Regions from separate parts of the Peribacillus sp. Bi134 genome, predicted to be linked through region 1. Evidence: riboswitches for the same ligand, from Rfam matches in the RefSeq annotation. Region 1 holds a riboswitch; each other region holds the start of a gene.
What was found. A riboswitch is a leader RNA that binds a small molecule or an ion and turns the genes downstream of it on or off. The one in region 1 is predicted to bind cyclic di-AMP.

Region 1 (11,093 bases):
AATAATTTCTTGAGTTTCGAATCAGGATTATAGGGCCATTCCGGATAATCCGCATCAATCAATAGCTTGCACCCAAGCATGTCGGCAATCACCTTTGCCTGCGTGACCATATTATATTTGATGCTTTTGACCGAACTCCTGATTTCACTTTCGAATATCATTTCCGCTTCATTTGTTGTAACTACCCCTAGATTAGTCGAACTTTCCACTAATCCTTCTATTCCCATACTCATACCTTGAACGCCATGCGGGATTACCAGTAAGGAGGTAATGGCTTTAGTCACCGTCTCTTTGGAAAAAACGTTTGAAGAAATCGTTTCGATCTTTTCAAATCTAATCGATACCTCAGGGTCAGAAGATTGCAGTTCATTTTTAAAAGTATCCTCCCATTTCTGGAGTCTCTCCGTTATCTTCTGAACATCTTCTACAGAAATCAGTACAGTCGCCTCTGCTTCACGAGGAATCGCATTCCCTTTCAAGCCCCCGTTCATTTGCTGTATGAAGCAAGGAAAGTCTGTCGTTAATTCATGTAATACTCTGCCCAAAAGTTTATTGGAGTTCCCTCTTTCCTTATGGATGGACATACCGGAGTGTCCGCCCTTCAACCCTTTAATCCTGATATTATAAGATACAGCTTCAACAATTGAAGCCGATTCCCATCCGATTTGCAGGATTTGCCGAACTCGTATTCCTCCAGCAGAGCTAACCAGCAGCTTTCCATCTTCCTCCGAATCAATATTGATCATCAATTTTCCCTTGAAGTGAGCCGGATCCACGGCAAGTGCACCGTTCATTGTCGTTTCTTCTTCAGTCGTTATGACTATTTCAAGAGAGGGATGCGGAATATCATTCGCATCCAATAATGCCAAAGCATAAGCAACGGCAATTCCATTATCCGCCCCCAATATTTTATCCGTTGCATACAACATATCTCCCACAATCCTTAATTGAAGCGGATCTTTCTCAAAATCATGAAGCGTTCCCTTGTTCTTTTCGCAAACCATATCCATATGCCCCTGGATAATGACGGTAGGTGCATTTTCATATCCAGTTGTGGCAGGCTTTTTGATAATCACATTCAGCGCCTCATCCTGGATCACCTCCAGGTTCCTATCCTTAGCGAAGCGAACCAAATAGTCACTGATCGCTTTTTCGTTAGCCGATCCTCTCGGGATTTTGGAAATCGCTGCAAAATAATGAAACACAGGATGGCTCGATAATTCTTCTAACGTGCTATACATGAAAATTCACCCTTTCATTTAACATAATTGTATTGCCTCTCATGCTTTTACTTTTCCAGAACGGAGCACTACGACTTTCTTGAACAAAGGATGCAGAATGTACCCCAGGTAAACACCAATCATATTCAGGATCAGGTCATCGACATCCAAACTTCCGCGCCGAAAAACAAACTGACAGATTTCGATGACTGAAATCGAAAGTAATGGATATAGAAATTTCCTTTTAGCTGAGGGCTCTTTCCCTTCCCTTGACAACAAATACAGGCCGAATGGAATGAACAGCCCTACATTGGCGCTAAGGTTATAAAATGACACAAGCCAGTTCATTTCGTTCGATAAATATGAAAGAATCGTAGAAAAAGGAATCAAATTATACGAATATACCTGCCCTTCCGGCCGAAAGAACAGCAAAACCAATAATGATAAACTGTAACTAAACAATGCTGACTGCCATAAAGAGCGCGGAATTCTGACCGTTTCACCTCGAAAATAAAGAACCGCAAACGAAACGAAAAGAAGTATACAACACCAGACAACCATGATTACCAAAGGATTCAAATATAATAGAAGCTGAAGAAAAAAAGGTAAACCGCACAAAAACATTGCTTGCGACAGCAAAAGGGAAAGCATGACCGATTTTAGAGACATATAACTCCCCCTTTCTATTTCTTTCCAAATCAATTCATATCCTTATATCCTAGGACAACTTTAACAGCCCGTCAACAAACTACTTCAAAGGGAAGCTTTTTAGAATGAATCAACCTATCGGAAGGATATTTCGTCCTTCATCCCCGATAATTCATTCGATGTGTGGGTTTATTCGACCTACATCCGGATAATCCGACCGATGTGTGGGTTTATTCGACCTACATCCGGATAATTCGACCGATGTGTGGGTTTATTCGACCTACATCCGGATAATTCGACCGATGTGCGGATTTATTCGACCTTACTCCGGATAATTCGACCGATGTGTGGGTTTATTCGACCTACGCCCGGATAACTCGACCGATGTGCGGATTTATTCGACCTTACTCCGGATAATTCGACCGATGTGTGGGTTTATTCGACCTACATACAGATAATTCGACCGATGTGCGGGTTTATTCGACCTTACTCGGATAATTCGACTGTTGTGTGGAATAATTCGATCTTCTTCCAGTAAAACAAAAAGCCGCTTCCTCACTTTCCAGGAATCCGGCTTCTTTTGTTAAGTTGTTGATTTCATAGTGCTCGGTATTTTTTTAAACTAATGATATTGATGGTGATAAAGACGACGGCAAAGGCCAGGAGAATGAGCAGATCCATTGAAATCTCATTGAACGTGAAGCCTTTGTACATAATGCCGTTCATGGCATCAGAAGCGTAATAGAGGGGCATGATCTTGCCGATTTTTTGGAGCCAGTCTGACATGCCATCCAATGGGAAAATCCCTGTAAAGAAGACTTGAGGCACGATGACCAGCGGAATGAATTGTACCATTTGGAATTCAGATGTCGCGAAACTCGATAGCAATGTACCAAGCGATAATGCAACGAGCGCGACCAGTATATTCGTCAGTAAAACGAGCCAAATGGAGCCAACAAGGACGATATCCAATACATTGACAGCATATAGTACGACAATTATTGTTTGAATTAGAGCAAATAAGCCATATCCGATCACATAGCCCGCTACGATTTCGTATCTTTTAATCGGGGTGGCAAGCAGCCGTTCCAAAGTACCACTTGTACGCTCCTTCAAAAGCGCAATCCCCGCTATTAAAAATACAAAGAAGAAAACGAAAAAGCTGACGAGCATCGGACTGAAGGTATCAAAACCCTTTGTGTTGGCATCTCCGTAAACATATTTCTCCTCAATTGAAGGAGTGTTTTTTTCATTCCCTTGCAAGCCTTGCATCATTTGCATTTGAACGGCTTTTGCCCGGGTCGGTTCGTCGTTCAAAAGTGTGAGATTAATTTTCCCATTTTCAACATGCAGCCAGCCATCCGTATTCTTTTCAATCATCTTTTCCTGTGAGAATTCCTCAGCAGCCGACACTTGAAAATCCGCTTTTTTCAATGCTTTAACGATCGTTTCATCACTGCCTGTAACAACGATTTTCAAATCACTTGCTTCTGTATCGAAAATAAAATACATGAGCGTTAAAATGAGCAAAGGAGCTAGGAAGAATAAAGCAAGCGTCCTTCGATCCCGGCGCATCTGCTGAGTAATTCGAGTAACAAGAGAGGCAATTCTCATTTTAAGCCGCCTCCAATCCTTAAAAAAACATCATCAAGCGTTTCCACGGCAAATTGTGTTTTTAAAGCAGCAGGGGTTCCTGCCGCGATGATTTCACCTTCACGCAGCATCGCCAGTTTATCGCATCGTTCCGCTTCATCCATCACATGCGTCGTGATGATGATCGTCTTATCATCTTCATTTCTTAAACGCTCAAGTTCCTCCCAAATCGATTGTTTCAGCAAAGGGTCTATTCCTACTGTCGGTTCATCCAAAATGAGAATCTCCGGATTTTGGATGAGTGCAACCGCCAGTGACAGACGGCGTTTCATTCCCCCGGAATAATGCGCAACCCGAACGTTCAAAACATTCGTCAGCTGTACGATTTCAGCTGCATATTGAATGCGTTCCCTTCGTTCCTTTTTCGAAAAACGGTATAGTTTCGCAAAAAATTCGAGATTTTCAGCTCCCGTCAGTTCTGTATATAAAGCATCGGACTGTGCCATATAGCCGACATCCATTAACAGTGCTTCATTTGGCACTTCATGATTCAGAACCGTGACTTTACCCGCATCAGGCTTAATCAATCCGACAATCATTTTAATCAAGGTGGTCTTTCCGCATCCGGATGGACCTAATAAGCCAAAAATTCCGTTTTTTTCAATATTCAGGCTTAATGGCTGAATGACCTTCTTCTGCTGAAAACCCTTAGCAATTCCATCAATGGAAATCGCATTTTTCATGCACACACATCCTCCCTCTTTAATTAACACGGTGTTGAGTGTATCATCATTCTAAGGTAGCATTCGTACTAATACAATCAACACATTTGGAAAAATGTTTAGTAAAGGAGACATTCCATGGCATCGATTCATGAGGATATGGTACAAAAGACGAAAAAGCAGATACAACATCATTTTATTGCACTTGTTGAAGCAGAGGGGTTCTCACATGTATCAGTGAAGAAAATTGCAGAGCGTGCCAACATTAATCGGGGCACATTCTATTTGCATTACACAGATAAATATGAATTGATGGATCACTTACAGCAGGAATTGTTAAATGAACTTCAAACCCGCATTACTGCCATTTTGCCGAAAGAAGCTTTTTTGGCTCTTCATCAACAGCAACTTTACCCGCCTTTCGTAGCTATTTTTCAATTCATCAGTGAACATGCCAACGCATTAAGGGCCATTCTTGGTGATCAGGGCGATCCCTCTTTTGCCAAAAAAATAAAGCGAGTATTCGGTGAAATACTGTTGGAGCGTTTGATCAGCCTGCATCCAGCAGCTAAAGATGAAGCATTCCGCATGTATATGCACGCATTCCTGACATCGGCGATTTTAGGGGTGATTCAGGAGTGGCTAGAGAATTGTGAAGAACAAACGGCGGAACAAATGGCGAAAATCCATTTTCAAATCTTGAACTTCATCAGCCAATTGCGCACATTCATCCAATGAACGATTCATTAAAGGCAGGTTCCATCAACATGCCTTTAAATCGGATTACATTTTTTCCTTCGCTTTTGCCTCTAAATAACCAACGCAAAAAAACTCATTATAATAAATGAGTTTCAAAGCAAAACAAGATATGGATTTTTCGCTCAGCATTCCGGATAGAACACAGGGAATAAATAATTGAATACCGCTAATGAATGTTGGATGCAGTTGATTTACCTTAGGGAAAACAATTTTAAGAACGGATTCTTTTTCTTATCCGTTATCCTTAACTCATCCATGATGATTTGATCCTCATGATCGGCTATCCATTTCCTTAGTGCATCTTTATCCTGGCATTGTGTTAAATATGTCTGGCCACCCTTGCCTGTAGCATTAATAACATATCTATTGAACGTCTTCTCCATAATTGCCCGCCTTTTTAATAAAATGTCTTGAATCTTTAAATACAAATGCAATGCTTTTTTCTTTATCATTTACAAAAGAAACATAAAATATATGTTAGAAAATTTTGATTGGCACCGCATGTTCTGCTTGAAATTATTGAATAAAGTACATCGATGCCGGTTATCATAATTGGATTAATCGAACCTATCATAATGTGCTAACTAATATTTGTCAATACGTTTTCTAAATGTAAATAAAACGTAAATTTTCAGTTTTGTTAAAGAAATATTTTTTTACGATTTAGGGGTTTACAACTGCTAAATGATGGGAGTAGAATACGTTTATCAATTTAATGCATTTCGGCCAAAACTCATGGAAATTGAGTACGGAGGACCCAATCATTTGGGGTTAATTCTGCCTTGCAGAAGGGATGAGATCAGCTCTTTCGCCATCCTACCCGTCAGCTAACTTCGTCGGCTAAAGCGAAGGAGGTCATAAGACCGCCTATTTCGGGAGCTTTTTTTGCACGCTTTTTGTGGCAATACAGCTATTCGATGTTTTCGCAGGTCTTTTTATTATGCCTTTAAAAAGATTCGAAAAGCAGATTGATGATTAAAAGTCATACAGTAGGGATGATCATTTGAGAATGACAAAATTGGATCCGCCAAAAATACTTGTACTTGGCTTTGCCATCCTGATACTTATCGGGGCCTATTTATTGACCCTGCCGATTTCCACAGAAAATGGCCATGGTCTTTCTTTTCTGGATGCTTTATTCACCTCGACTTCCGCTACATGTGTAACAGGACTGGTCGTTGTGGATACGGGATCGACCTTCACCACTTTTGGTGAGTTGGTCATCTTAACACTGATTCAGGTAGGCGGCTTAGGGTTCATGACATTTGCGACGTTTATCTTTTTCCTTTTAGGCAAAAAGATTTCTTTAAAAGGCAGGTTACTCTTGCAGGAGTCCTTAAATAATCTATCCATGGCAGGTGTAGTCAGATTAGTGAAACGGCTTTTGGTTTTCACAGCCATCATTGAAGGCATTGGTGCCCTTATTTTATCGATTCGCTTTTCTTTTGACATGCCAATCGTTAAAGCGGTCTATTACGGGGTTTTTCATTCCATCTCGAATTTCAATAATGCCGGCTTCGATTTAATGGGGGAATTCAGGAGTTTGACCCCATATGTATCGGATCCATTCGTAACCCTTACCGTCGCCTTCCTCATCACGTTTGGAGGAATAGGTTTTATCGTAATGAATGAACTATATGAATATCGGAATACCCATCGTTTATCAGTACATACGAAGATCGTTCTAGCGACTAGCTTAACCCTTACGATTGCCGGAGCAATTTTAATCTTTCTATTCGAGTTCGGCAATGCCAAGACATTGCAGCCTTTATCTTTCATGGGTAAAACGCTGTCATCATTATTTCAATCGGTATCACCAAGGACGGCAGGCTCCAATACGCTGAATATCCCTGATTTAACTCAACCAACATTACTGCTCATCATTTTTCTGATGTTCGTCGGGGCATCACCCGGATCGACTGGCGGCGGGATTAAAACGACTACATTGGCGACGCTTGTCGGTACCGTTTGGTCACAGATTAAAGGAAAGGGTGATGTGGTATTATTCCGTCACCGCATTGTGAATGAAACGATTTTTAAAGCATTATCCGTTACATTCATTGGCGTATTCATGGTTTCAATCATCTCCATTCTGCTGACCATCACTGAAAGCGGAACTGACTTTTTGATGATTTTGTTCGAAGCCACTTCAGCTTTCGCCACCGTGGGACTTTCAATGGGTTTGACCCCGGAATTATCACCGGTCGGCCGGATGCTCATCATTTTCACGATGTTTGCAGGACGTGTTGGTCCTTTGACTTTTGCCTTTGCTATCGCCATGAGGCGCAAGCCAGATCCATTCCGACGTCCAAAAGGGAAAATCATGATTGGTTAATAATGAATGAAGGAGCGTAAAAGATGGGAAAACGACAATACGCCGTGATAGGTTTAGGCAGATTTGGAACCAGTGTGGCCCATAGATTATATACGGCAGGCCAAGAGGTTTTGGGTATTGATGTGAACGAGGAAAGAGTCGAGAATGCGGAACTGAACGTTACCCATGCAGTCATGGCGGATACGACCGAAGAAGAGACATTGAAAGCAATCGGAATCCGTAATTTCGATTGTGTCATCGTAGCCATCGGAAATGACATGCAATCGAGCATTTTAACTACCTTGCTTTTAAAAGAGCTTGGGATCAAAAAGGTCATTGCCAAAGCACTTAATAAAAATCACGGTCAGGTGCTCACAAAAGTAGGTGCCGACTGGGTCATCTATCCTGAGAGGGATATGGGGGAACGGGTCGCGAATCAGCTTCTTTCCCCTAACATGCTGAACTATATAGAGCTCTCAAAAGAATATAATATCGAGGAAATCATCCTCCCCATGAGCATGAAGGGAAAAAGCCTCAGGGAGCTTGATTTACGGGCAAAATATAATATCAGCGTCATTGCCATCGTGAGTAATGGGGAAATTATCATAGCACCCTCACCGGATCAGGATATCCATGAAAAAGATATGCTTTTATTGGTTGGCAATAAAGAAGATCTAGCCTTCTTTGCCAATATTGAATAACTGGCAGGTGCCAGCTCTTTCTTCATTGAGCCTGATACCTTATTTTTGAATGCAAGCATTATACATACGAGAAGATCGCCATATGGAGGTCTTCTCGATGAAATTTATAACGAGTATTCCCATGCCCTGGATATGTATGTATTATTTTATCGTACTGATCGCTTGGGCAAGAGTGGACTTTATCGTCACTTTATCAAAAGGCAGTTGAAGCTTAACGGCAGTCATGGCTATTTCCGGCCGAAGTCCTGAAAGGGTTGTTTGAATTCCGATCAAATGTAAGGATTCAATCAATTGTGACAACTGGTGGGCGGATGCACTATCAATTGCATGAACGCCCGAGAGGTCAATGAAAAGCCTGGTGACATTTTTTTCAGCGCACTTTTGTAAGGTGTTTTCAAGCAAGGACATGCCCCTCGCCGTATCAATATCGCCTATCAGGGGAAGTAACGCCGTACTATCTTTAAGTGAAATGATGGGAGTGCTCAATTCATCGATCGTTGCCTGTTGGGCTTTCATGATTTTATTGGCATACCTATGATTCGCTTCCGTAAACTTCTCCATCACTTCGCTGAACACCTTCACCACTATCCGATACCAGGAATTTATTTCCGCCTGCGTATAGTTTTCTCCTTGCAATCCCACAAACCGGTCAACATAATCCAGGTATTGCTCTTGCGTTCGAGAAAACTCCCTCAATATAAAATAGATGGGTGTGTTTAAATGCTGCTCATCCTGACCGATATCTTCAATCCACTCACCAAGCTGCTCAAAGAATTCCCTCTCCTCTGTATCAAAGACCTGAAAGAAACGTAAATGGAATTCATTATTTTGCTGCTTAAGTTTTTTAATCACATTGGGATCGGGTGAGCTGTAAACCCCCGCCTTATCGTTTTTATTCAATGTTGCGTACCATTCCTCAGTCAATTGTGCTGCCACACCCAATAAAAAGGAATATAATTCTTTATTTCTGTGCATAAACTCCTCCTAGTTTTTTATAAAAAGCAGTTGAATCTTACCCTGAAATCAGCATTGTCAGGGTATTGAAAAATTATCAACAAAGTAAGCATCGAAGAAAACCTCTTCCATACTTAAAAATTCTTATGATCTAAAAACCCAATGGCCCCTCTTTCCATATACCTTCCCAGCTGTTTTTGAAACCATACAACCACTGTTTTTCAAAAAAAAATTCAGTAAAACCTTCATCTACTATTCTGGTTTATCTATTGTTATAGTTTACCATTTTAAAATATTGTTAACAAATTATCCCTTTTCTTATAACAAAAAAAGGACCTGATTCCAGATCCTCCTTTTAACCCCCATTTTGACTTTATAATTACTTTTTCATAAATAAGGCCGTCCATAAACCTTGAACCCCAAAGGTTTGATCCGATTTTTCCATTTTCCTCATCTTCCGTATTTCCACCACTTCAAAATCCTTGAAGATCTTTCTGAGTTTTTCTTCCGTAAAACCTAATCCGCCTTTAAGGCTTCTTTGCCTATATACTTCCCAATCTGAAATATCGGCACCACCCAATATGCCGCCCTCGACAAAACAGGTAATCGAATACAATCCCTTAGGCCTTAACGCCTTTTTCACCATGTCCAAATAATTGATCCTTCTATGTGGAGCAATATGGTGAAAACAACCTGAATCAAAGACGAAGTCATATTGCCCTTCCTCAATGTCCAAATCAAATATATTCCTTTGAATGAAGTTCACATGGACATTTTTATCTGACGCTCGTTCTTTTCCCCATTCAAGGGCTTCCTTCGAAAGGTCCACCGCATCAACGGTAAAGCCCTTTTGAGCAAGGTAAATGGCATTTCTTCCAGGTCCGCATCCAAGCTCAAGAACCTTTCCCGGCCGGATTAACCCACAATCAAAATATGTAACCAAATTTTCATCAGGGAGATTTCCGAAAAAGGGTACCCCCTTTGAGCGGTCTTCATAAAAACCATTCCAGAATCCAGTTGGCTCACGCAATAACGAGTCGAGCATATTCAATAGATCTTCATGGGTTGTTATCGTCTCGGACAAAACCATCACCTCTTCCCATTGTATTCCACCATTTAATTATACTGATTTCGGCCAGTGCCTATGTAACAGCTTCATCAAAAATGCGTGACAAAGGACGTTCAAACACTATTGGACACTGTTGTTTATATGATGGTCACTGAATTTAAAGGTATCAAAGATGTGTTCAAAATATGTTCTTATAGTATGATACATTCTCACTTAATAACCCGATTATCGGCTCATTATCCATGTTAGAAAGGACATGGGTTTTATATAAGCATGTCAAATATTATTCAGTAAATCAGGTTTAGCTTCCAAACAACAAAACTCAGCTCTATGATGTATCCAGATGTCTTAGAATCCGACTCCCAATCCATTCTGAAACATCTCTCCGCTTGTCACATCCGTTTACTGATGATTATCTTTCTATACATTCCATTCAGCATGATCGGTCGATCTTCTTCAATTTTCATATTCTTAACATGCCTACTGAACAAGTCTTCAAACCTCAAGCCAATATCCGTTCCTAAAAATCGAATGATGGGCCTCAGAAGCTTTTTGGGTAGTGAAAGCACTTCATCTTTAGAAATAAACTTATCGAATAGTATTATTTTCCCCTCGCCTTTTAAAACCCTGATCATTTCCCGAAGGCATTCATTGGCATCAGGTACGACCGAAAGAACCAAACTTCCCACTATATAGTCAAACGATTCATTATCGAATTCCATATGCTGTGCATCCATCTCGAGGAAATTGATCGATGCATCATCAAATTTCCCCTTCGCATTTTTTAGCATATCGGCTGACAGGTCTATCGCCGTTATTTCAAGGTCAAGGTTCTTGATCAGCTCCAAATCGGCCCCCGTACCTACGCCCACAAACAGAACCTTTGCATTTTCATGAAAATGCATCTCTTCAAACATTCTTTTCCTGGCATCTAAAAAGAGCTGAGAGTTGAAGATTTTGTCATAAATTGGCGACCAAAATTTATAAATCACTTTATTCCACGAATTATTCAACATCCCCGCCCCCTTACATACTACTTCTATGAAGCATGATAAATCCCTTCCAAGCGGATATTATCTCAAGAAAATTAGTAAAAAAGTTTGCGACGCAGTG
Region 2 (11,093 bases), on a different contig from region 1:
TAAAGATTCCTCAAAATGTTCGTCAAGCTGCGGAAGCATTAGTGAATGGCAAAGTTCGTTCAATTGATATTGGGCAGGCCAACAACGATTATTTTTCTAATTTTTGGGGAGTAGGGCTTATTTCAGATGCATCAAGCAATATTGATGAGCAGGAAAAAAGCAGGTTTGGTAAGATAGGATATTTATTAAGTGCTATAAGGACAATTGGCGAGAATGCTCCCTTTTCCTATAAGCTAAAATATGATGGGAATGTTATCGAAGGGGAAGCGGTTATGATTTTGGTTTTGAATGGTTGTTTTATCGGCACCAATTTATTGCCCTTTCCCATGATTAGTCCGGATGATGGACTCTTCGGCGTTGCCATCTTGGAAAATGCAAGCCTTGGTACATTTTTAGAAATAATAGCGATGAAGCGTTCATGGACACAAAATATGATCTCTGACTCTGGGGTGACTTATTTAAATGCCGATACCCTGACCATTGAAACCAAGAGGCCGCTTGATGTGGATATGGATGGAGAGAACTATAGACGAACCCCTGCACGCATTAAAGTCCTTGCCCGACATTTGTCAGTATTAACTCCAAATTAGTATGGTGGGATTAAATATGAATGGGAATGATTATGTGTTTTTTTTGTATATTCATTCCTTATTTCTGCAATTGTTTCCAAAATAAGATAAAATATATGAAGATATATCAATTTTTGCAGGAGGACCACATATGGTGTACCAGGTCAGATTGTTAAAGGGCATTTTAGAGCCTCATCGGAGTCGTTATCAGCTTCAAAATGCAGAGGCAGTCACAAAGCTTGGATTGAAATTACTATTTTTATATTTTCTTAGTCTTATAGTATTCGCCATTGGGGGATATTTTGGCATTGGTTCAGAATCATTCTCCAAAGAAATCACGAAAATGAGTGCCGGTGAATTCGAAGCAGCAAAGCTGCTGATTATGAGCGGCAACATAATAACAGGCATAATCGACCCTTCCATATACATATTTTTATCAGCTCTATTCTTTTGGATCGTTACTGATATCCCATATATAAAATTAGTCATCGTTCAAATGATTCTTTTTGTTTTGCAATTAGTGGAAAAAACATTACTGATTCCTCTATTCGTATTAATGGATATAGGCAGCGATGCCAATCCATTTTCATTGGGGATCATCAGTCAGTATTTTCTCAGAAATGATTATTTCATTCACTTTTTCAGCGGAATCACCATTTTTCAATTTCTTATTATTGCTCTGCAATATTTTTATTTAAAGCAGTTTTCAGAACGAAATAGTTATTTGGTCCTTTTAATGATTGTTCTATTCTATCTGGCCACATGGTTTGTTAAAGCCTTTTTAGCATACATCCAAGTAGGCGTATTTGTATAAGGCGGGTGAAATGAATGAGCGGGAAATGGAAAATTGCAGCGGTCTCCATTGCGTCGATAGTCTTAATAACCGTTAACTTATACCTTATTGAAAAAAAAGAAAGCAAAGTGGAACGAACTGTTTTCGTTGAAAACTGGACTAAGGTAAAAAAAGATACAATTACGGATACTATTCAAACAAATGGGGTAATTAAACCTGTAGAAGAGTATGATATCTATTTTGACACCAAGAAAAATGATTTTAAGAAATTCCTTGTTAAAGAAGGCGATGAGATTACGGCTGGCTCCTCGTTGTTTGAGTATACGACGACCGAACTTGATGCTCTTAAAGCGAACTTGGAAGCGGAGAAAACGGCAGCTGAGGGAGAAATTGCAGGTATTGAGGAATACATAGGGAAGTTGAGGTCCTATCAAGGGACCATGACCAGTAATCCTGAAAAAGCAACCATTGATGAATCGGTGGAAAAAAACTTGAAAATTGATATAACAACAAGTTCCTCAGATCTTATTAAAAGTAACATTGAGCAAGAAATGTACAAGCAGGAACTGGAAAAAAACAGCTTGAATGAAAAAGTGAAAATGCTTGAAGCTAAAATAACTTCAATTGAGGAGCAGTCCAGTGCGATCGTGTCAACGAGTGAGGCTGATGGTGTAGTTAAAAATATCAATAAAAACCTGAGTAATCCCATTATATCCATCGTTTCAACAAATATGGCAATTGAAGGGGATTTCTCTGAAGAGGAAATGAAAAAGGCTGAAGTGGGCATGACTATAAAAGCAAGTTCCTCTGATTCAAAAAAGGCATTGAAAGGGACGATAGGTCGCATCCATTCCTATCCCGCTGAAGAGCCGTCATTAAAAAAGGATAACAGATTTCCATTTCAGGCACTAATCGAACCGGAAGGTGAAGAAACGGAAGCTTTGTTGGTGGGATCCAAAGTGAATCTTACTGTAATAACCAATGAGAAAGCCGGTGTACCCTCAATTCCTATAGAAGCCATAAAAAACCATAAACAGCCTTATATTTACAAATTGACTAAAAATGGCTATGTGGATAAACATTACATTACAAAAGGGCTTAAGGCTGAAGGGAAGCAAGAAATCATAAACGGACCGTCGGTAGGTGACGTCATTCTAATGGAGCCGGATGTGTCGAAGAACCATTCTTATTTCATTACCCCAATCCAATTTGGAAAAGTGAAGGCAGCAACTTATAAAAAATTCACCTCTAGGGAAAAAGTAAGATATCTGTTACTTGGCGTATTGGAAAAATAACCGCTTCTTTCATCAAGAGAGGTGATGTCAAATTAGTGATTAATTATATATCAATATAACTTATATTATTAAAAATCGGGAAGAGTAATTATAGATACAATAGTCTCTAATGCAGAATATTCAGACATATTTAAAGATTTTTTCTAGAACTAATGCGAATAAATATTTACAGATTATCATTTTTAGTATAATATTTTATTATAAGTTAACTCGCTTAATCTTATTCCAAGAACGGGGGACCCATTTTTGTGGATTTTATCCGCTAGGGGTGAATTCAGAAATGAAAGGGCATTTGTGTTTCCAATTCCTAACCCGACAGCTAACCTCGTCAGCGTCTTTAAGGGAACATGTGTGAATATTCACGCCAATAAGAAATCGACACATGAAGTGTCTTTTTTTTCGGCGTAAAGACAGAGTTTTTCAAAAAAGAAAAATTACTTTCTTTTATTAGTATCTTGTTTCCCTTACCGAGACAAAAATGTTTTTGCATCAAAGACTTTATGGAAGGTGAGGAAAGTAAATGAAGAAATTCAAATTAAGTTTAGCTAGCCAAATTTTCATTGGTTTAATTTTAGGGATTATCGTTGGTGCCATTTTTTATGGTAGTGAGACGGCCCAAAACTTTTTACAGCCATTCGGAGACATTTTCCTACGAATGATTAAAATGATTGTAGTACCAATCATTGTGTCAAGTCTTATCGTTGCAGTTGCAGGTGTAGGCGATTTAAAATCAGTAGGTAAACTTGGAGCTAAATCAATATCATACTTTGTTGTAGTAACTATGATAGCGATTGCTGTTGGTTTAATTTCAGCGAATATCATCCAGCCTGGTGTTGGTGTAAATATGGACAAGCTAGAACAAACTGATATTTCTACCTATGTTGATACAGCAGAAACTAAGCAACATGAATCGTTCGTAGATACAATCGTTCACATTGTGCCATCCAATCCAGTTAAAGCCATGGTAGAAGGCGATATGCTAGCGATCATTTTCTTCTCCGTGTTGTTTGGACTTAGTATTGCGGCCATCGGTGAAAAGGGTAAACCAGTATTCCGTTTCTTCCAAGGTGTAGCTGAAGGAATGTTCTACCTAACTAACATGGTCATGAAATTCGCTCCTATCGGTGTATTTGCACTAATCGGTGTGACGATCTCCAAATTCGGTTTGGAATCTTTAATTCCGTTAGGAAAGTTAGCGCTTTCTGTTTACGGAACAATGATTTTCTTTGTAATAGTCATTCTTGGTCTTATTGCGAAATTTGTCGGATTCAATATCTTTACGTTGATTAAACTTCTAAAAGAAGAATTGATTCTTGCTTTCTCTACTGCAAGTTCAGAAGCGGTTCTTCCTAAGATCATGGAAAAAATGGAAAAAGCGGGATGTCCGAAACATATTGCTACATTTGTTATTCCGACTGGATATTCTTTTAACCTTGATGGTTCTACATTATACCAAGCGTTAGCAGCTATCTTCATCGCTCAAATGTACGGAATCGATTTAAGCATGTATGAGCAAATTACGCTAATGCTAGTGTTAATGATCACATCCAAAGGGATTGCGGGTGTACCAGGTGTATCTTTCGTAGTTCTTTTAGCGACATTGGGAACTGTCGGTATTCCTGTTGAAGGTCTAGCATTCATTGCCGGTATTGACCGTATTCTTGATATGGGACGTACAGTAGTAAACGTTATCGGTAATTCACTTGCGGCAATCGTTATCTCTAAATGGGAAGGTCAATTCAACCCGCCTTCCAAAAAAGAATTAGAACAAGTTTCTTAATACAAAAAATCCAGAGTGAAATGTCACTCTGGATTTTTTTTGAATTAAAATGCGCTTCCTTACTTTTGGACGATCCAGAAGCGGCAATCGGAAGAGAAAGCGATGACATCATCATTTTCATGGAATAATTCACTTCGATAAAAGCTTTCGATAACTTTGAACCGTGCTTCTTCCAGGCATTCAAGTACTTCAAGTTTAGTTGGGATATGTAGGTAAGTATCTTCTTGAAGCGTCTTTCCGGATGTGAAAATATCCCCGAGTTCATAAAGCCTCTCATCTTGTTTACCAACACACCAAATCATTTCCTCTTGCTCCCAGAAGTTCAGGTAATTTTCGTTTTTATCACGGTCATGTGTTGTGAAAATGAAGAGCCCTTTAGGTTTTAAAATACGGTTGATTTCTTTTAAAGCCAATGTGCGGTTTTTTCGCTGGGGAATTTGCATTAAACCATTAAAAGCGAAGATTGCTTTATCGAATGATGAGTCGTTGAAAGGGAGGTCGGTTGCATCGCCAAGGATAAAGGGTATGTCCAGGTTATATTCATGGGCTATTTTTTCGGCTTCATAAAGCATGGCAGGAGTCAGGTCGATTCCCGTTAGATTTTGAAATCCTTTTTTATATAGTGCGAAGGTGGTCCTTCCTGTACCGCAACCGATATCAAGGATTGCATCTTCCTGATTTAAATATTTTTCGAATGCATATTTCTCTGATTGCCACAGACCTATTTTTTTAGTTGCATCAGCATAGACGGAAACGGCTCCATGAAAAGAATTAATGATAAAACCTTTTTCAATTTTATCCATGATTTAATCCTCCAATCCTTCATTCTTACTATAATATGGATACTTTGAGCTAGTCGAGTGTGTCCCTTAACATTTGGGTTAATATGGAGTACATGTTTCGCATTATTCACATGGTGCTGATGATGATTAATATTGGGGGTTATATAACTTACGTGAAAACCCAAAAGTTTGGTAAAATAATATTATTGATTAAGAGCTCGGAGGGGGTCAGGTTATGAAGAATGATAGCAATGATATCTTATATATGTATATGCAGGCTTCTGAACGGTTTGTCCTTTTTAATGGACTCAATTTTCGTGAATTCGTCTATTCGCTGCCATATACGTTGGATTCCATCTTATTATTGAAACATGAATTCAATGGCGGGGAATACAATTTGAATGTCCTGCTAGAGAGTGCTTCATCTGAAGATATTGCGAAGCTCGTTAAAGAAAATGTCCGGGCATATGGAGATTTCTGTTGGATCGATTTTGAAGAAAGAGAAGGGTTGGATGAATTGGATGGAAGGGAAATAGCGGAACTATTATATTTAGGGCATGCAAAAACTCATCTGGATCCTCCATTTTTCCGTAAATTGAATAATCAATTTGTGTACCTTGCCCAGGATGATGGCTGGTTCAATAAAATTTATTTTCGTTCTCTTTCGACATATTATATGATGTTAGGAAGCCTGATTCCGCTAAAGCTGGAGCTTTTAAAAGTAGAGAGGACTTGGCTTGGAATCAGAAAGAAAAGAGAGCTGACGGCGATTCCGGCAGAAATCATTGCTTCCTTGGCTCATATTCTGGCAGAGGGGCTCGTTTTTTCCTTTCGGCATGTTAAGTATACAAGAACAAAGATTGAGATACCGGCATGGGTTGTAGGGGATTATTTAAACATGGATGAAATGCATGATGACTTTTCAGATAGAGATATTAAGGAGCCAGATGCCTTTATTACCTTCAATCGAAAAGAAAGGGTATGGGAAAGCGTTATTAAAAATACATCATTCTCCTGATTATCCCAACTTCCGAGGTTCGTGGCTTGGATTATTTGACACTCTTGAAATTTTTCAGGTGTAAGACTTACCATCTCATGCATAAAAGATAAGAGAGGGCGGCGCGCAGGGTGTGGCGGTTTTAACCTGTGTTCCGCCTAATAGTAATCATTGGAAAAGCGCCAATGATGGAAGTTTCGCTTTACCCCGCATTAACAGGCTGTAAGGGAAGCGGCGGCAATTGTAATGAAAAAGAAATGTGGTGGGTCAACAGCCTGTAAATGCCCGATTGGCTCAACTAACCATCATTGGAAAAGCGCCAATATGGAAGTTTCGCTTTAACCATTTTAGTGTAAAGTGATACAATGAACATGGTTAAAAGAATATTGGAGGGTAATAACTCATGAAAACTAAACTTGGTTTGCTTTATGGTGGAAAATCTGCGGAGCATGAGGTTTCTATGCAGACGGCTTTAGCGGTCATTAAAGCTCTCGATTTAGCAAAGTTTGATATATATCCGATTTACATAACAAAAGAGGGTTCATGGATTAATGGACCGAAGTTAACAGGACCTGCCGAGAGTGTGGAGGCTTTGACATTTACATCGGATAAATCTAGCTCGCCTCTTGCCTTGCAGGCACATTCAACTGATGAAAATAGTGAATCAACAGGGTATGACGTGATTTTCCCATTGCTTCACGGACCGAATGGAGAAGATGGGACCGTGCAAGGGATGCTGGAACTATTGAACCTTCCTTATGTAGGGAATGGCGTTTTGGCTTCATCAGCAGGAATGGATAAGGTCATCATGAAAAACATTTTTGCCCAGGCGGGACTTCCTCAAGTCAAATACACTTGGTTCATTCGTTCTGAATGGGAGAAGAATACTGAAAGTGCCATTAAAAAGGTAGCGGATGAATTGGGTTACCCTTGTTTTGTCAAACCTGCCAATTTAGGCTCCAGTGTCGGTATCAGCAAATGTGATGATGCTGATGAACTGGAAAGAGCTGTAGCGGAAGCTTTCCAATTCGATCGGAAAATCATCATTGAAGAAGGGGTCGTAGCTCGTGAACTCGAGTTTGGAATACTTGGTAATGATGAACCGTCTTGTTCGGTGGCAGGCGAAATCATCCCTAAGAAAGATTTTGCCTTCTATGATTATTCAGCAAAATACGTTGACGGTAATTCTGCAATGGTCATTCCAGCGGAGATAACGGAAAGCGAGTATGTGGCTTTATCCGAAATGGCCATTACTGCCTTTAAGTCATTGGATTGCTCTGGATTGGTTCGCGCTGATTTCTTCTTAACGAATGAGGGGCAAATCTATATTAATGAAGTGAATACAATGCCTGGGTTTACTCCTTTCAGCATGTTTCCGTTATTGTGGAAGCACACAGGTGTCGACTATCCAGCTTTAATTGAAAAACTCGTGAAACTTGCCTTGGAACGTCATCAGGAAAAACAACAAATCAAATATACAGTTTGATCATGCAGGTAATGTATCAGTAAACTCCACAATCCATCAAGCATTGATTTGATGGATTCCAATCAGCAGGAACCGGTGCGATTTAAACTGGTTTCTGCTTCGTTTGGTTAATGGAGAGCGATTAACGGTCCGATGAATGTAGGAGGAACAAAATGATAAAGAGAACGTTAAAACAAGTACATGAAATGGCAGATGGATTGAATGATATCAGTCCATTCCAGTCCGAAGGGATTAATGGGGTCACCATCGATTCAAGAACGGTTAAGGAAGGATGTTTGTTCATTCCGCTTAAGGGTGAGCAGGTTGACGGCCATCAGTATGTCAAGCAAGCTTTAGAGCAAGGAGCTGCGGCTTCTTTTTGGCAAAGGGATGTTCCGAATCCTCCTGATGATTTACCGATAATCATTGTCGAAAATACCGAGAAAGCACTTCAGCAATTGGCGCGTTCTTACCGTCAGCAGTTGAATATAAAAGTCATTGGGATAACAGGCAGCAACGGTAAGACGACTACGAAAGATATGACGGCTGCGCTGCTGGCCACTACCTATAAAGTTCATAAAACAAGTGGAAACTTCAATAATCATTTAGGTTTGCCACTAACAGTGCTTTCCATGGCGGAGGATACTGAAGCGGCTGTGTTGGAAATGGGAATGAGCAGCCGCGGTGAAATCGAGTTCTTATCCAAAATGGCAAAGCCTGATGTAGCGATCATTACCAATATCGGTGAATCACACTTATTGGATTTAGGATCACGCGAGGAAATCGCGAATGCGAAGTTGGAAATTGTCGAAGGTTTGGCGAAAGATGGAACGCTGATATACCATGGTGATGAACCATTGCTCCGCGATCGTATCAAAAAGGATTTTCCTGATTTAAACGTAATATCTTTTGGACGCACGGAACAAAATGATTTATATCCACAGACCATTAGCCAAGGTGCAGACAGTACCACGTTTACAATCGCAAGCGGTGATAAGGAAACCAATTATGAGATACCCGTTTTAGGCAATCATAATGTTCTTAATGCGTTGGCAGCAATCTTGGTTGCTAAAGAATTCAATGTGGATGATTCAGCGATCCGTAAAGGTCTGTCGACCATTCAATTAACGAATATGAGGATGGAATTGGTCGAGGGCGCGAAAGGGCAGAAAATCATCAATGATGCGTATAATGCCAGCCCAACTTCAGTTAAGGCAGCGGTGGAGTTGGTTGAGGGCTTATCTGGATTCGAAAAAAAGATACTTGTATTGGGAGACATGTTGGAGTTAGGGCCACAGGAAAAAGACTTTCATTTGAAAATTGGTGAATTGATTTCCAGTGAGCGGATCGATAAGATCTTCACATATGGTCCTTTAGCCGAGTTTATTGCCAAGGGAGCGAGCAAGGCGTTTTCATCGGAGCAGGTTCGTCCTTTTCAAGATAAGCAGAAGCTTATAGAGGAACTGAAATCGTCCACACAGGAAAATGACATCATACTTGTTAAAGCTTCCAGGGGCATGAAGCTGGAGGAAGTCGTTCAAGCTCTGCAAAAATAAAAAACATGGATAAGGCCGTTTCTTTTTTGAAACGGCCCTTTTATCGTGCTTAAAAAAGTGTCCCGGCAATAATGCAGATGTCGTCGTTGATGACTGAATGCCTCATCCTTGAGACCAATAGCTCCTGAAGGAGGTCTTGTGTATCGAGATGGACATTTTCGATGAATTCCCTTTCGATATGGTCAGATCGGTCAATGGCGGAAGGTAGGGGCGTTTTAGAGAGTCCATCTGTATAGATGATGAAACGGCTTCCTGGCTCATACTGAAAGACTATTTTTTTAATGGGCAATTCGGGAATCGGTCCGTTTGGGGTGGCCCCTTCGTTCAAATTGAGAATTTGGTTGGTGCATGGGGAATACAAAAAAGCTGAAGGAAGACCGTAATTCACATATTCGATGAGCCGATCCTTTGTATTCACGTATGCGATGAAGGCAGTAATGCGAGCCTTGTTTTTGTTTTCCCGATTAACTCCTTGAAATAAATCCCGCATTAGATTATCCAGTTCCTTTGTTATGAAAATGGGGTCTTTTACACGTTTGATAAGGTCGGGGATCAATGTGCGTAGGGACATGTTTATAAGTGCTGTATGAATGCCCTCTTCCAATACATCGATCATTATGAAGCCGTATATCCTGTCATCAACCTCCGTCCAGTAAAATAAATCCCCTGACAGTTCACTTGAAGGCTGGGAAAGGCCTTTGACCTCTATATCTTCATTATTGATCGACAAAGGTAAACCTGAAAGTTGAATGCCCTTTGCGATTCTCAGGCTCCTTGCTGATTTTTGGTGTATCATTTCAAGCTCTTGCCCCTTCATTTTTGCCGAAAACAGCTGCATGCTGATGTTTCGGAGTGACTTTAATTTAATTCGGACTTCCACTGAATCGGCAGGGACCGCCATGGTTTCATAAAAGGTATTTTCCGGTAAGGTCTGAGGGGTCTCCATTCCTGAAGTGCGTTTGTAAATGAATAAGATAGGGATTTCGTGAGATTCAGCCAAAGCGTACAAAGAAGTTTGCTGCCAAGAGTCTTTTGATAGGTGTAAAGGTAGAATGAATAATGATTTCATCATGTCTGTTGAATTCTTGAATAGATGACTTTGATTGAGTGGATCCTCCAAAAAGGTGACTTTCTTGTTCATTTTCTTTAAGATTCGACCAATATCCTTACATAAAGGAACATCTATTGTGAATATGTTCATATAACCCCCCGTTATTTTGTTGATAGGTCAATCATACTGCATTTATACTCATTTGCTATAATTTTTAAGCAAAAAGATGGAATTTTCAAAAATCAGATGCTTCCATATACCTGTAAATTCAATGGTAATTCATGATAAGTCCTTTCTTTTTCAAACGTGGGGAACCGTGGAAGGGTGTTTATCATTAAAACTAATCCTTGTTTGTTGAAACTATTTGATTTAAACACATATCATATATAAATGGATGATCGTTTTGTGAAAATTTAAATGGATACAGTAAGTCGACTAGAGGCCGGAATGCTTTCATCTCGAACCATGATTTTAAAAGGACTAAGTTACTGTTTTGTGAAATCCTCCTAATTGGATTTCTGAAACCACTGGAACGGTTTTTAAATAAAAAAACTGTAGGCAAACTCGTTTTCTTCGAATTTGTCTAAGTTTGAATCCACTTACGCATAAATGGATATAGTAAAACGGTGATCCTATTGATGAAATAATCAGTCCATGTGTTTTTTTAGCCTATTATTGAATGAACAAGACATATTCTTACTCAAAAGTGTCACAGCTGCATATTTAACAGGAAGAAATGACTAATTTTTTCATTTTTGAAACTGTCTAAAGTTTTTAGTAACTCTGAATGGGCGATATCCTTTAT
Region 3 (11,093 bases), on a different contig from region 1:
GCCATCGCTTTCCCTAAACCAGTGGATGAACCGGTTATAACAACGACCTTACCTTCTAAATCTGTATACATTTAATCACCCTCCAATTAACTTTTTGCCATCCCGAGCATAATCCCAGCAATGATGATCAAGATAATTCCGATTATGATTCCAATTAGTTGGCGTTTCGTTTTCTTTTCACGTAAAATGATGATCCCGCCGAGAGTTGAGATGACAATGCCCATTTGCGAAAGGGAAAAACTAGTGGCCACTCCCACACGGGGCTGGGATATGAATAAAAACATATTCCCTGCAGCCCATATCAATCCCGGAATGATATTGCGAATCGTATATTTATTAAACGGTTTATGTTTAAAAGTCAATAACAGACCGCCTATCACCATCCCTATCGCTTGAGGGAACAATGCTGACCATCCATCAACATCGAAAAGACGGGCCACGACCACATAAACCAAATAACCGAATGTCGAGATGAGGAGAATAACAATTCCTTTCTTCAAGTTTCCCGATTTGCCCTCTTTTGATTCTTTATCCTCCAGTGAGGTCAAGACGATTCCTATAATAATGAAAACTAATGCCAAGACGCCTAAAATGATCGCTTTCATTGTGGACCATTCGTTAAAAACGATGACCCCGAATAAAGTCGTTGAAATGAGCTGCATTCCAGTAGATATCGGCATCGTTTTGGATACTCCCATTAAATCAATGCTCTTAAGCTGATTAGCTTGTCCAACGGCCCAAAACAATCCGGAGACAACCCCGACTCCAAACACGAGAAATGACAACTTAATATCGGCAAAAATATAAACACCTATTGAAAAAATCAATGCGCCAATGGTTGTACCCAGTGTTTGACTATATGGCCCACCCCCGAGTTTCACATTAAATAAAACGATGCTTCCCCAGAATAGTGCCGGCAAGAGAGCTAATAATATATCCATATTCAACCCCCATATATGTAAGTTCAAAGCTAATAAATTTCATTTTGTCTTCTTTTTAATATGTTCGCTTTATTTGAATTGACCCTTGGTAATTTTATGAAGTGTTTTTGCGAAAATAGTGTTCAACACAAAGAAAGCTTCCGATGCTAATAAATCGGGAGCGTTTAGTTGGAGAAAAGACAGCTGTACTGCTGTCTTTTTTTATAAGATTATAAAAAAAGCAAACCTTATGCAGGTTTGCTTCCAGTTATAGATATGGAACTTATTTCTTCAAATGATATGGCACTGTCGTAACAACCACATTTCTTTTATAAAGTAAGTAGGCGCGAATCAGTAAACTTGATTGATTATGAAGTATATTGTGCCAGCCCTTCTTCGGAATGAATTGGGGGATGACCACCGTAACTTTATAATTGGATTCACTCGCCTTATGTTCAACTGTATCCACAAATTTAGTTAGTGGCTGAATGATACTTCTATAATAAGAATTCAGTGTAACGAGCCTGACATCCGGCTGCCACTTTTTCCACTTTTCTCCGAATTTCTTTTCATCTTCTCTTTCAAAAGCAACATAAACGGCAATGACCTGATTTGCTGAGAGCGATTTTGCATAATTTAAAGAGTTCTCAACCACATGAGTTATACCTGCCACAGGTACGATAATGATATTTCCTTCAATTGGTAAGATCGGCTCGCATGTTGTAATCCTTAGTTGGTCACCAACTGCTTCATAATGCTTTTTAATCCGATGAAAAATTAAAATGATGATAGGTAAAAAAATCAAAACAGGCCAAACCTGAGTAAATTTGGTTAAAAAGAATATCATCGTGACGATAAAGCTAATTATGGCACCAATTGAATTTATGGTTAATTTCATCATCCAGCCTTTTGGCTTTTCGCGAACCCATTTAACGATCATGCCAGTCTGGGACAACGTAAATGGAATGAATACCCCTACCGCATAAAGCGGAATGAGATTTTCAGTATGTCCTTCAAATGCGACAATCAAGATGATGGATGCAAGTCCCAGTATGATGATTCCATTGGAATACCCTAATCGGTCCCCTCTGATCGTAAACGCCCTTGGTATGAATTTATCCTTCGCAAGATTTACCGCAAGCAGAGGGAAAGCCGAATAGCCAGTATTGGCCGCAAGTATCAAGATCAGGGCAGTCGTACCTTGAATGAAGAAATACATGAAATTCCGTCCAAAGATCTCTTCAGCAATCTGGGAGACGACCGTTACCTCTGCGCTGGGAACAATGCTTAAATAATAGGCTAAAAATACGATTCCCGAAAATAATACAGCTAGCAATGAACCCATCGCTATTAAAGTTTTCGCAGCATTATTCGGGGCTGGATCTTTAAAGTTCGGGATTGCATTGGAAATTGCTTCTACTCCTGTCAAGGCGGAGCTTCCTGATGCAAATGCTCTTAGCAGTATAAATAAACTGATGCCCGCTACCGGAGTCCCGATTGATGTGTGCAATTCAGGTGAAACTCCTCCTGTTAAAATCTTGTAAATTCCAACACCGATCAAGATGAACAAGGCTAAAACGAATAGGTACACCGGATAGGCCAAAACAGAGGCTGACTCCGTAACCCCCCGAAGGTTCAGGATTGTAAGTAGAATCACGAATATGATGGCAATGACGACATTATAGGAATGCAGGCCAGGAAAAGCGGACGTGATTGCATCCGTACCTGCAGAGACACTTACAGCCACAGTTAATATATAATCTACCAATAAAGATCCTCCAGCTATCAACCCTGGATTGACTCCTAAATTGTTTTTTGAAACCACATAGGCCCCCCCGCCATGCGGATAAGCGAAAATGATTTGTCTATAAGACAAAATCAAAGCAGTTAAGAGGATCAATACTCCGATCGCGATAGGGATGGAATACCAGAATGCTGCAGCACCGACCGTGATCAGGACGATCAATATTTGCTCCGGCCCATATGCAACCGAAGACAAAGCATCAGAAGATAATATCGCCAAAGCCTTTGTTTTGTTAAGCTTTTGTTCACCAAGTGCATTTGACTTTAAAGGTCTCCCAATCAAGAACCTCTTTATAGAAGATAACATCAAGATTTCACCACCATAGTTAATTTATAAGTTTATGTTACCCAGCTGTAGCAAAAAACTAGACGAAACACAAAAATGCCTACAAGTCATAGCTAAATAGACCTGTAGACATCAATTTTTTTGTCTAACAAGCTCCACCTTCCTTCTCATATAACGCTTACGAGGTTAGCTGTCGGATTCGGACCTAAGAGTAGCCCTACCTTTTTAAAAAGGATTCACCCCCTGGATTGTAAACAATCCCAATAACGGGTCCCCCGCACCATAAGGTTTAAGCGATTTAGAAATATGAAACTGTTGATTATCATACTCCCGTGAAATGGAAATGTAAATGAAAATTTTGCTCAAAAATAAATAATTCTTTGTAAGTGAGGTTTTGTTCTTGGCTTATATAACATAAGTCATGCAATGACATGATTCGAAGGTAGGAAAGGAGGTAAGTAAAGGTCAAAATCCAGGGGCCAATTAACAAAAGGTGGTCCGAAAAGGAAAAAAATCACCTTCATGAAGAATGCGATGAATTAACCAGATCTGCCCCAGCTCGGATCGTCATTAAAAGGGTAAACTTGCATTAAATATCAAATTCCGCTTTTATTCCCGTCCAATAGGGGCACTATTCCACTGATTCACCTAATTAGTTCCTTCCTTCTTGAATTGGTCTCAGATTGCTTTTTTTAAAGACAAAGTATTTCTGGCCAATATAGTTAAGCACGGTATAAAAGATTGTTCCTATGAGAACAGCCAAATTTTGTTGTATGGATAAATGGACGGATCCTTCCAGTGATTCCGCAATGGCTTGGCCTATAGAATAAGCGGCGGAATAACAAATAAGGATGACGCAAAAGAAACGGGCAACTCCTCGCCGCCATTCTATATCACTTTTAAAGGTAAAAGTCCTGTTCAAAAGAAAACTCGTTACAGCTCCCGTTCCATTGCCGAAAAAGGTGGAGACCCAGTATGATAATTCAAGAACATTCATAAGAAAAAGCATGATGGAAAGTCCAACCGCTGTATTGACTATTCCAACCAATAAAAAGCGGATAAAGGAGTTAGTGTGTTTTAGATAGTTTTTCAATACTGTTCCGTTCATTGTCTAGTTGCTCCCGTTTTTTTAAATCGAGCGGATTAAATAAATCAAGATCAACAATATATTTAGGCCGGCGTTTGGATTCATTATAGATTTTTCCGATATATTCCCCTATCAAGCCGACAGCAATCAACTGCAGTCCGCCGATCAACCATATGGAGGTGATTAATGAGGTCCAACCAGTTTCGGTCTGCCCATAAAACTTTAACCATAAAAAGTAAGACCCAAAGAGTAAGCTAATGAAAAAGGAAAGACATCCTAGCCATAATACAAGCCGGATCGGTGTAACTGAAAAGGAAGTAATGCCATCAAGCGCAAAAGCAACCATCTTCTTAAATGGATATTTCGTTTCCCCAGCCAATCTTTCTTTTCGGTCATAATAAACAGAATCCGTCTTAAACCCAATAAGCGGGACAATCCCCCTTAAAAAGAGATTCGTTTCATCAAATCGTTCCAACTCCGCGATCGCCCTTCTGCTCATCAGCCTGAAATCGGCATGATTATAGACAAGGTTAACCCCCATCTTGTTCATCAATTTATAAAAACCAGTTGCAGATGTTCGTTTAAAAAATGAATCAAGGTCCCTTTTCTGGCGGACACCATATACGATTTCACATCCTTCATTGAATTTCCGAATGAATTCAGGGATGACTTGAATATCATCCTGTAAATCTGCATCAATGGAAATCACACAATCCGAGGCTTCCTTGGCTGTAAACAATCCTGCCAGGAGTGCATTTTGATGTCCTGCATTCCGGGAAAGCTTTAGCCCGCGAACCAATTCATTATTGATCGTTTCCTTATAAATGATCTTCCAAGTTTGATCTTTGCTTCCATCATCAACCAGCAGGACTTTACTTTGACCAGAAACAACGTTTTCTTCGACTAATCCCCTCATCAATCCACAAAGCTGGGAAATGGTATCCTGCAAAACGCTTTCTTCGTTATAACAAGGTACAACAATCGTTACTATCGGTGAATTCATTCTATTCCCCCCTTTTCACATGACTCTGTATAAATGAATTTTCCATTTGCTTCCTTTCTTTGTGAAAACCCCATCTAGCACCAATCCATTCTCCTTCGCGTTGTTGATTGGGATGGCAGAAAATATATATTTGCCACCTAATCCTTTAAAGGCATCCATATTAAGATCCAAATTTTCCAGCTCTTTCTTCGAGCCTTTCTTGAACATATAATGCTTCCCAAGCTCATCGGTAAATAGGTAACAACGTCCTCCCCATTCATCAAAGTAGATTCTGATGTTTTTATTCTTAGCCAATTCGTTTTCAATTATTTGACGAAATTGATGTTTGTAAGAAAGCGGATAGAAATTGTTATAGCTATCGAGCGTGTAAAATCCATTAAATTGTGCGATTGCAGGATGCAGCCCTATGCTAGCAACACGATACTCTTCCTGTGGAAGGTCAATATGATCTTTTATTTCCTGGAAAAGGCTTTCTGAATAGAACTCTTTAAAAGATGGTTTTTTATTGTAAGTGATTTCTTCATTGAAGCCCATTAAGATCATAATTTGGACGGCGATGAAAATGGAAAGGGTTTTCTTAGCATAATCGCTGTGTTCCCAAATGATTTTTATCGCGAGGGCAAAGCCCAAATAAATCACCATCGGCCTTAAAAAGTGAAATCTGGCAAAATTAAAGGTATCCAGGGTGTGAAACCTTTCAGTCAAAGGAACCCAGCCTTTATAAAACCAGAATGCGTACCATGCTGAGAGTATAAAGTTCAAGCCGAATAAAAATACATATACCTTTTCCTGTCGCCACAGTTTTTTGGTCAGAATGATATAAAGGGCAAAGACTGTAATCGGCAGGATAATAAGCGCATGTACAGTCATGACATGCGTATGTCCAAGAACGAAATTTTTGAAAGTAAGCTTGATGACCCAATCGAGCGGCAGCCTTGCGTGAAAATATTCATCTCTGCTATTTGGCTCCGAATCAAAAATGAATGAAGACACCAAACGGTACTCCACCAAACCAAAAATGAAGGTCATATACACGATCGAAAGAAGAAACGTTATATTCCACCCTTTTCTCCTGATCACATCCATTAACCAAAGAAAGCCCATTGCAACAAGGAAAAAGAAAAAACCAAGCACGATGCTTGAATAAAGCGGCAAAAGTGTAAGGACCAAATAATTCTTCCACGAATGGTCCTTGCTGCGAATATTCAAAAAAGCCCAAAGTGCAAGCGGCATCCCAAGTGTACTGAGCATTCCCGACGGCCAAAATGGGGTAAGGGCAAAGGCCAAGGATGTTCCAACCCTGATCCAACCTGATTGGCTTCCTGTAACCAAATGTTTCTTTAATAAGATATACATACCAAAGAATGCAATAAATCTTGTTAATGCCTGGCTTATTGCATATGCAACCATTGTCGGAAAAAGTGCGTAAAGCCACACGATAATACTGAACTCACTGCCAAAGGCATTTCGGGGCAGACCATTCATGATTTGGGGAATTTTGGCATCTATCGCACCGAATAACTCACCGCTTTCTGATAGGACTTTATACCAGGCAATGTTGGAGTCCAAATTATCATGTACGCGAATATGCGCATTTTCTCCAAGGATGAATAAAGGAGAAAGATATAAAACAATGACGAGTAAGGCAAAAAGGATTTGTGTTCTCTCTTGTTTTTCAATTGGCAACATATACACCTCTTGACCAAATTCATATATCCATAATATTTGCTTCAAAGGTAAATCTATTCTTTTTCAGGAATTTATTTTAACCTATTTTGATATAGGTCAACCAATGGCTACATAAAATGAAGGGTAGAACTAAAAGCATATAAAAGTACCTTAAAAAGGGGCTGGGCTATGATAAAGAAAGCGGTGATTCCAGCAGCCGGTTTAGGAACACGATTTTTACCTGCTACGAAAGCTCAACCAAAGGAAATGCTGCCGATTGTCGATAAGCCGACCATTCAATATATTATCGAGGAAGCGGTTCAATCAGGGATTACAGATATTATCATCGTTACGGGTAAAAACAAACGTGCCATTGAAGATCATTTCGATAAATCCATTGAACTGGAAATGCTTCTGCAAATGAAAGGTCAAAATGAGCTGCTTAAGATCGTGGAGAACATTTCCAACATGGTGGATATCCACTATGTAAGACAAAAGGAACCATTAGGTCTCGGGCATGCAGTATTATGTGCCAAAACTTTTATCGGAAACGAACCTTTTGCCGTCCTGTTAGGGGATGATATCGTGGATAGCCAGGTTCCAGCTTTGAAGCAGTTGATGGAACGGTATAACAAGGTTCAAGCGAGCATTATCGGATGTAAGGAAGTGTCACCTGCCGATGTCTCCAAGTATGGGATCGTAAATTTCCAAGAACGATATGAGGATTTATTTCTGGTAAGAAACTTAGTGGAAAAGCCAAAAGTGGAGGATGCACCATCAACACAGGCGATTATTGGCCGATATATTTTATCACCTGAGATTTTTGAAATCCTTGAAACCGTACAGCCCGACCGGAAGGGGGAGATCCAGCTTACCGAAGCTTTAGACCTTTTGTTAGAAAAGGAACCATTATATTCGTATATCATCGAAGGAAATCGATATGACGTCGGCGATAAATTCGGCTTCCTTCAGGCTTCAATAGATTTCGCCATGAAACGACCTGAACTTCGTGATCAGCTAATAACATATTTAAGGCAGCTGTTCCCTTAATCAAGTATATAACCCACGCCCAATTACCTAGAGGTGATTGGGCTATTTCCACATACCATCATCACTAAACTAGATATAACAGTCTTTTATAAATGCTTCCGTGAAATGTAAATGCAAGTGAAAATGTTGGACAAAGAAAGAATAATTTATTAAAAGTGAGGTTATGTTGATAACGTATACTTCATTATTTATCCAAACAACGATATCCAGAAAGGATTGTACATGCATAAAAAAACTAATAATCCAATAATATCAGATGAATTCCTAGATCAAGTGGTAAAGGAAATCAATGCAGAATTTGGCGGGCCCATTAAAGAAAAAAATGATCGCTTCCAACATAGGGACGATGAAGAAAGAAGGTAAATCCCACATCATCAAATCTAAAGCTTCATGAAAAACTCTGGCTCTATTCAGCCAGAGTTTTTTTATGGCTTCTTATATAACCTTATTACTTCCATAGAATTATCCGCCCTTTCTTTAAAGACTTGTCCAAACCAATTTAACTGATCCTCATAGAATGATTACATGTAATTATTTTAAAGAAAGGGGAAAAACCACATTGAGCCACGCTGATGATGTCTTCCGCACTTCTCCAAAGGTTCCAAAAGGAAGGGTGATTTCCGGACATACAAAGGAGTTTCAAGCAGATCCCATTGGTTTTCTGACCCGATTGGCCAAGGAATATGGAGAAGTCGCTAAATTCCGTTTGGGCCCATTCCAAAATGTTTATCACGTTTTAAATCCTGATTTAATAAAACAAATACTCGTAACAAAACAAAAATCCTTCATCAAATCCAAGGACTTCAATGTTTTAAAACCGCTTATCGGTGAAGGTTTGCTTACAAGCGAAAAAGACTTTCATATGCGACAGAGAAGGCTTATCCAACCCTCTTTCAAAAAGAATCATATTAGCCAATACGCCAAGGATATGATTGATACCACAATGGATTATATATCAACTTGGCAACATGATGAAGAACGGATCATAACGAAGGATATGATGGACATCACTCTCGGGATAATCAGCAAGACGATGTTCAGCATGGAATTCAAGGATGGGTATGAAATTGTTGGAAAACCGCTGGAAACCGCTTTGAGAATTACAGTCAAAAGGATGAGAAAGATTTTCCGTATGCCATTATGGGTACCTACCAAAATCAATCGTGAATATAAAAAGGCGATACAAAGACTTGATAAAGTGATTTACGGCATTATTGAAAAACGGAAGAACGACACAGTAAAACATGAAGACATGCTTGGGATCCTGATGGACGCACGTGATGCCGACGACGGATTGGGTATGACAAGCCATCAGGTCCGTGATGAATTGATGACTATTTTCCTTGCCGGTCATGAAACGACAGCAAATGCTCTTTCCTGGGCACTGTACGCAATTTCGAAGCATCCAGAAATTCAAGCCAAGCTTTTCAGTGAAGTGAATAGCATAATCGGTCACCGGACACCCAAGCCTGAAGACTTCATGAAATTACCATACACTCAAAATATCATTCATGAAACACTTCGCCTGTACCCGCCACTGTATATCCTATCCCGTGATGTGACGGAGGATGTCGTAATAGGAGGATATCGCTTTAAAAAAGGCGATATGATTCTAATAAGTTCTTATGTGATGCAGCATGATCCAGAGCATTTTGATCAACCGGAATCATTTATTCCTGAAAGATTTGAAAACAACTTCATGAAAAGCCTGCCTGCGTTCGCTTACTTTCCGTTTGGCGGAGGGCCGCGGGTTTGTATCGGCAATCATTTTGCGATGATGGAAGCGGTGTTTGTCCTGGCCTGCATTGCAAAGCGGTATAGGATAAAGCTTGCACATGATCATCATGAAGTAACCCCCCTTCCATCCCTTACACTCAGACCTAAGAGTGGACTGCGCATGGTGATAGAAGAAAGAGATTCAGAAGCCTTCGAACCTGGCGCATCCAATTTTTAAAGTGAAAATCTCATATAAACATAACATTTCATTGGTTCGATTACCGCCTATAACAGGCTTGCCTATTCTTTTGGAAAGGAGGGATGAAAAAATGTATATGCTCCATTCACCACGGAAGGGAATCATTCACACTGAATTGCACTATTTAGGGATGGCCTCGCAGGTATATTCCGGTTATTTGGAATTTCTAAGCGAAATTGACCCGATACAAGAAACCGAACACCTACAGCCGCCCCTTCTCCCCTTTTTAAATGAAAACGGATAGTCTCGTTAGCTTCTCCCGCTTCGTACCTTATATTAAAAGAAAAACCGACCTTGAATGGTCGGTTTTTTGTTATTCAGCAGTATGTTCCATAACCCCAAATCCAAAACCGCCATCACAACCTGACATATTTATGGAAGGACTTGAACTGATTACATCATCTTATTCACTACCAACAAAATGTCAGAAATACTGCGATTAAACAGAATTATTTTTCTCTCTTTACAATATGTATTTATTTCAATATAGTGCCTTACGCCGATTTGTTAATTTTTCCTTTGATTTATTTCATAAAATCCAAATACTTTTAGATAATAAAAACTATTCCTGTTTTGCTGATTGGGAATCTATTCCAGTTCACATGCCTAAATTGACATTTTTCCGATTCATGATATATTAATATAGTACTTTAGTACGTGAAAGCGTTCAATAGCAGAAGAACTTCCTAGTTTTACTTATAGACTATTTTATTAAAAGGAAAGGCATGAATAAAATGGAGAAGACTCATCAAGATTTAAAAAAGGGCCTATTGCCGAGGCATGTCCAGTTCATTGCTCTAGCCGGAATGATAGGAACAGGGATTTTTAAGGGGAGTTCCGATACATTAAATATGGCAGGTCCAAGTGTTGTAATAGCCTATTTAATAGGGGGGCTATTGTTATTTATTGTAATGGCCGCATTAGGAGAGATGGCAACCGCTTTTCCTAATTTGAACGTACAGCATCTCATTAATAAAGCTTTTGGGTTTCAACTATCCTTCATTGTCGGATGGCTCTATTGGTTTAACTGGATTATCGTGATCATTGTAGAGATAGTCGCAGCCGGAAGCTTTCTACAATATTGGTTTCCTACAATACCATTATGGCTGTTAAGTATACTTTGCGCCTCAGTAATTATAGGAATTAATTTGTTTCAAGTAAAATACTATGGAGAACTCGAATTTTGGTTCGCAGGAATTAAAATAATAACCTTGATTGCCTTTATTATTTTAGGAGCTTTGATCATGCTAGGACTTTTTCCTAGTACTGCTTCATTTTCTAATTACACGGAACATGGTGGT

Region 2: linked by a shared signal. The riboswitch ahead of LQ188_RS26130 (cation:dicarboxylase symporter family transporter) and the one ahead of LQ188_RS18765 (TrkH family potassium uptake protein) in region 1 are both predicted to bind cyclic di-AMP.
Region 3: linked by a shared signal. The riboswitch ahead of LQ188_RS21005 (APC family permease) and the one ahead of LQ188_RS18765 (TrkH family potassium uptake protein) in region 1 are both predicted to bind cyclic di-AMP.

The regions. Positions count from the first base shown of each region.
Region 1 is NZ_CAKKLN010000008.1:75,193-86,285, forward strand. Features, by position in the region: gene LQ188_RS18735 (aminoacyl-histidine dipeptidase) at 1-1,241, opposite strand, end outside; gene LQ188_RS18740 (VanZ family protein) at 1,281-1,889, opposite strand; gene LQ188_RS18745 (ABC transporter permease) at 2,466-3,482, opposite strand; gene LQ188_RS18750 (ABC transporter ATP-binding protein) at 3,479-4,204, opposite strand; gene LQ188_RS18755 (TetR/AcrR family transcriptional regulator) at 4,322-4,921, shown strand; gene LQ188_RS18760 (hypothetical protein) at 5,134-5,325, opposite strand; cyclic di-AMP (ydaO/yuaA leader) riboswitch at 5,657-5,799, shown strand; gene LQ188_RS18765 (TrkH family potassium uptake protein) at 5,952-7,277, shown strand; gene LQ188_RS18770 (TrkA family potassium uptake protein) at 7,301-7,957, shown strand; gene LQ188_RS18775 (STAS domain-containing protein) at 8,099-8,932, opposite strand; gene LQ188_RS18780 (class I SAM-dependent methyltransferase) at 9,291-9,995, opposite strand; gene LQ188_RS18785 (class I SAM-dependent methyltransferase) at 10,373-10,993, opposite strand.
Region 2 is NZ_CAKKLN010000019.1:6,069-17,161, forward strand. Features, by position in the region: gene LQ188_RS26115 (YegS/Rv2252/BmrU family lipid kinase) at 1-590, shown strand, start outside; gene LQ188_RS26120 (hypothetical protein) at 721-1,383, shown strand; gene LQ188_RS26125 (efflux RND transporter periplasmic adaptor subunit) at 1,398-2,657, shown strand; cyclic di-AMP (ydaO/yuaA leader) riboswitch at 2,859-3,006, shown strand; gene LQ188_RS26130 (cation:dicarboxylase symporter family transporter) at 3,178-4,437, shown strand; gene LQ188_RS26135 (class I SAM-dependent methyltransferase) at 4,497-5,240, opposite strand; gene LQ188_RS26140 (hypothetical protein) at 5,455-6,237, shown strand; gene LQ188_RS26895 (hypothetical protein) at 6,366-6,497, shown strand; gene LQ188_RS26145 (D-alanine--D-alanine ligase) at 6,620-7,702, shown strand; gene murF (UDP-N-acetylmuramoyl-tripeptide--D-alanyl-D-alanine ligase) at 7,855-9,237, shown strand; gene LQ188_RS26155 (PP2C family protein-serine/threonine phosphatase) at 9,287-10,438, opposite strand.
Region 3 is NZ_CAKKLN010000009.1:148,096-159,188, reverse strand. Features, by position in the region: gene LQ188_RS21015 (SDR family oxidoreductase) at 1-71, opposite strand, end outside; gene LQ188_RS21010 (RhaT/GlcU family sugar-proton symporter) at 87-941, opposite strand; gene LQ188_RS21005 (APC family permease) at 1,204-3,030, opposite strand; cyclic di-AMP (ydaO/yuaA leader) riboswitch at 3,169-3,315, opposite strand; gene LQ188_RS21000 (GtrA family protein) at 3,662-4,117, opposite strand; gene LQ188_RS20995 (glycosyltransferase family 2 protein) at 4,077-5,099, opposite strand; gene LQ188_RS20990 (DUF6044 family protein) at 5,115-6,788, opposite strand; gene galU (UTP--glucose-1-phosphate uridylyltransferase GalU) at 6,957-7,817, shown strand; gene LQ188_RS20980 (hypothetical protein) at 8,040-8,180, shown strand; gene LQ188_RS20975 (cytochrome P450) at 8,377-9,771, shown strand; gene LQ188_RS20970 (amino acid permease) at 10,527-11,093, shown strand, end outside.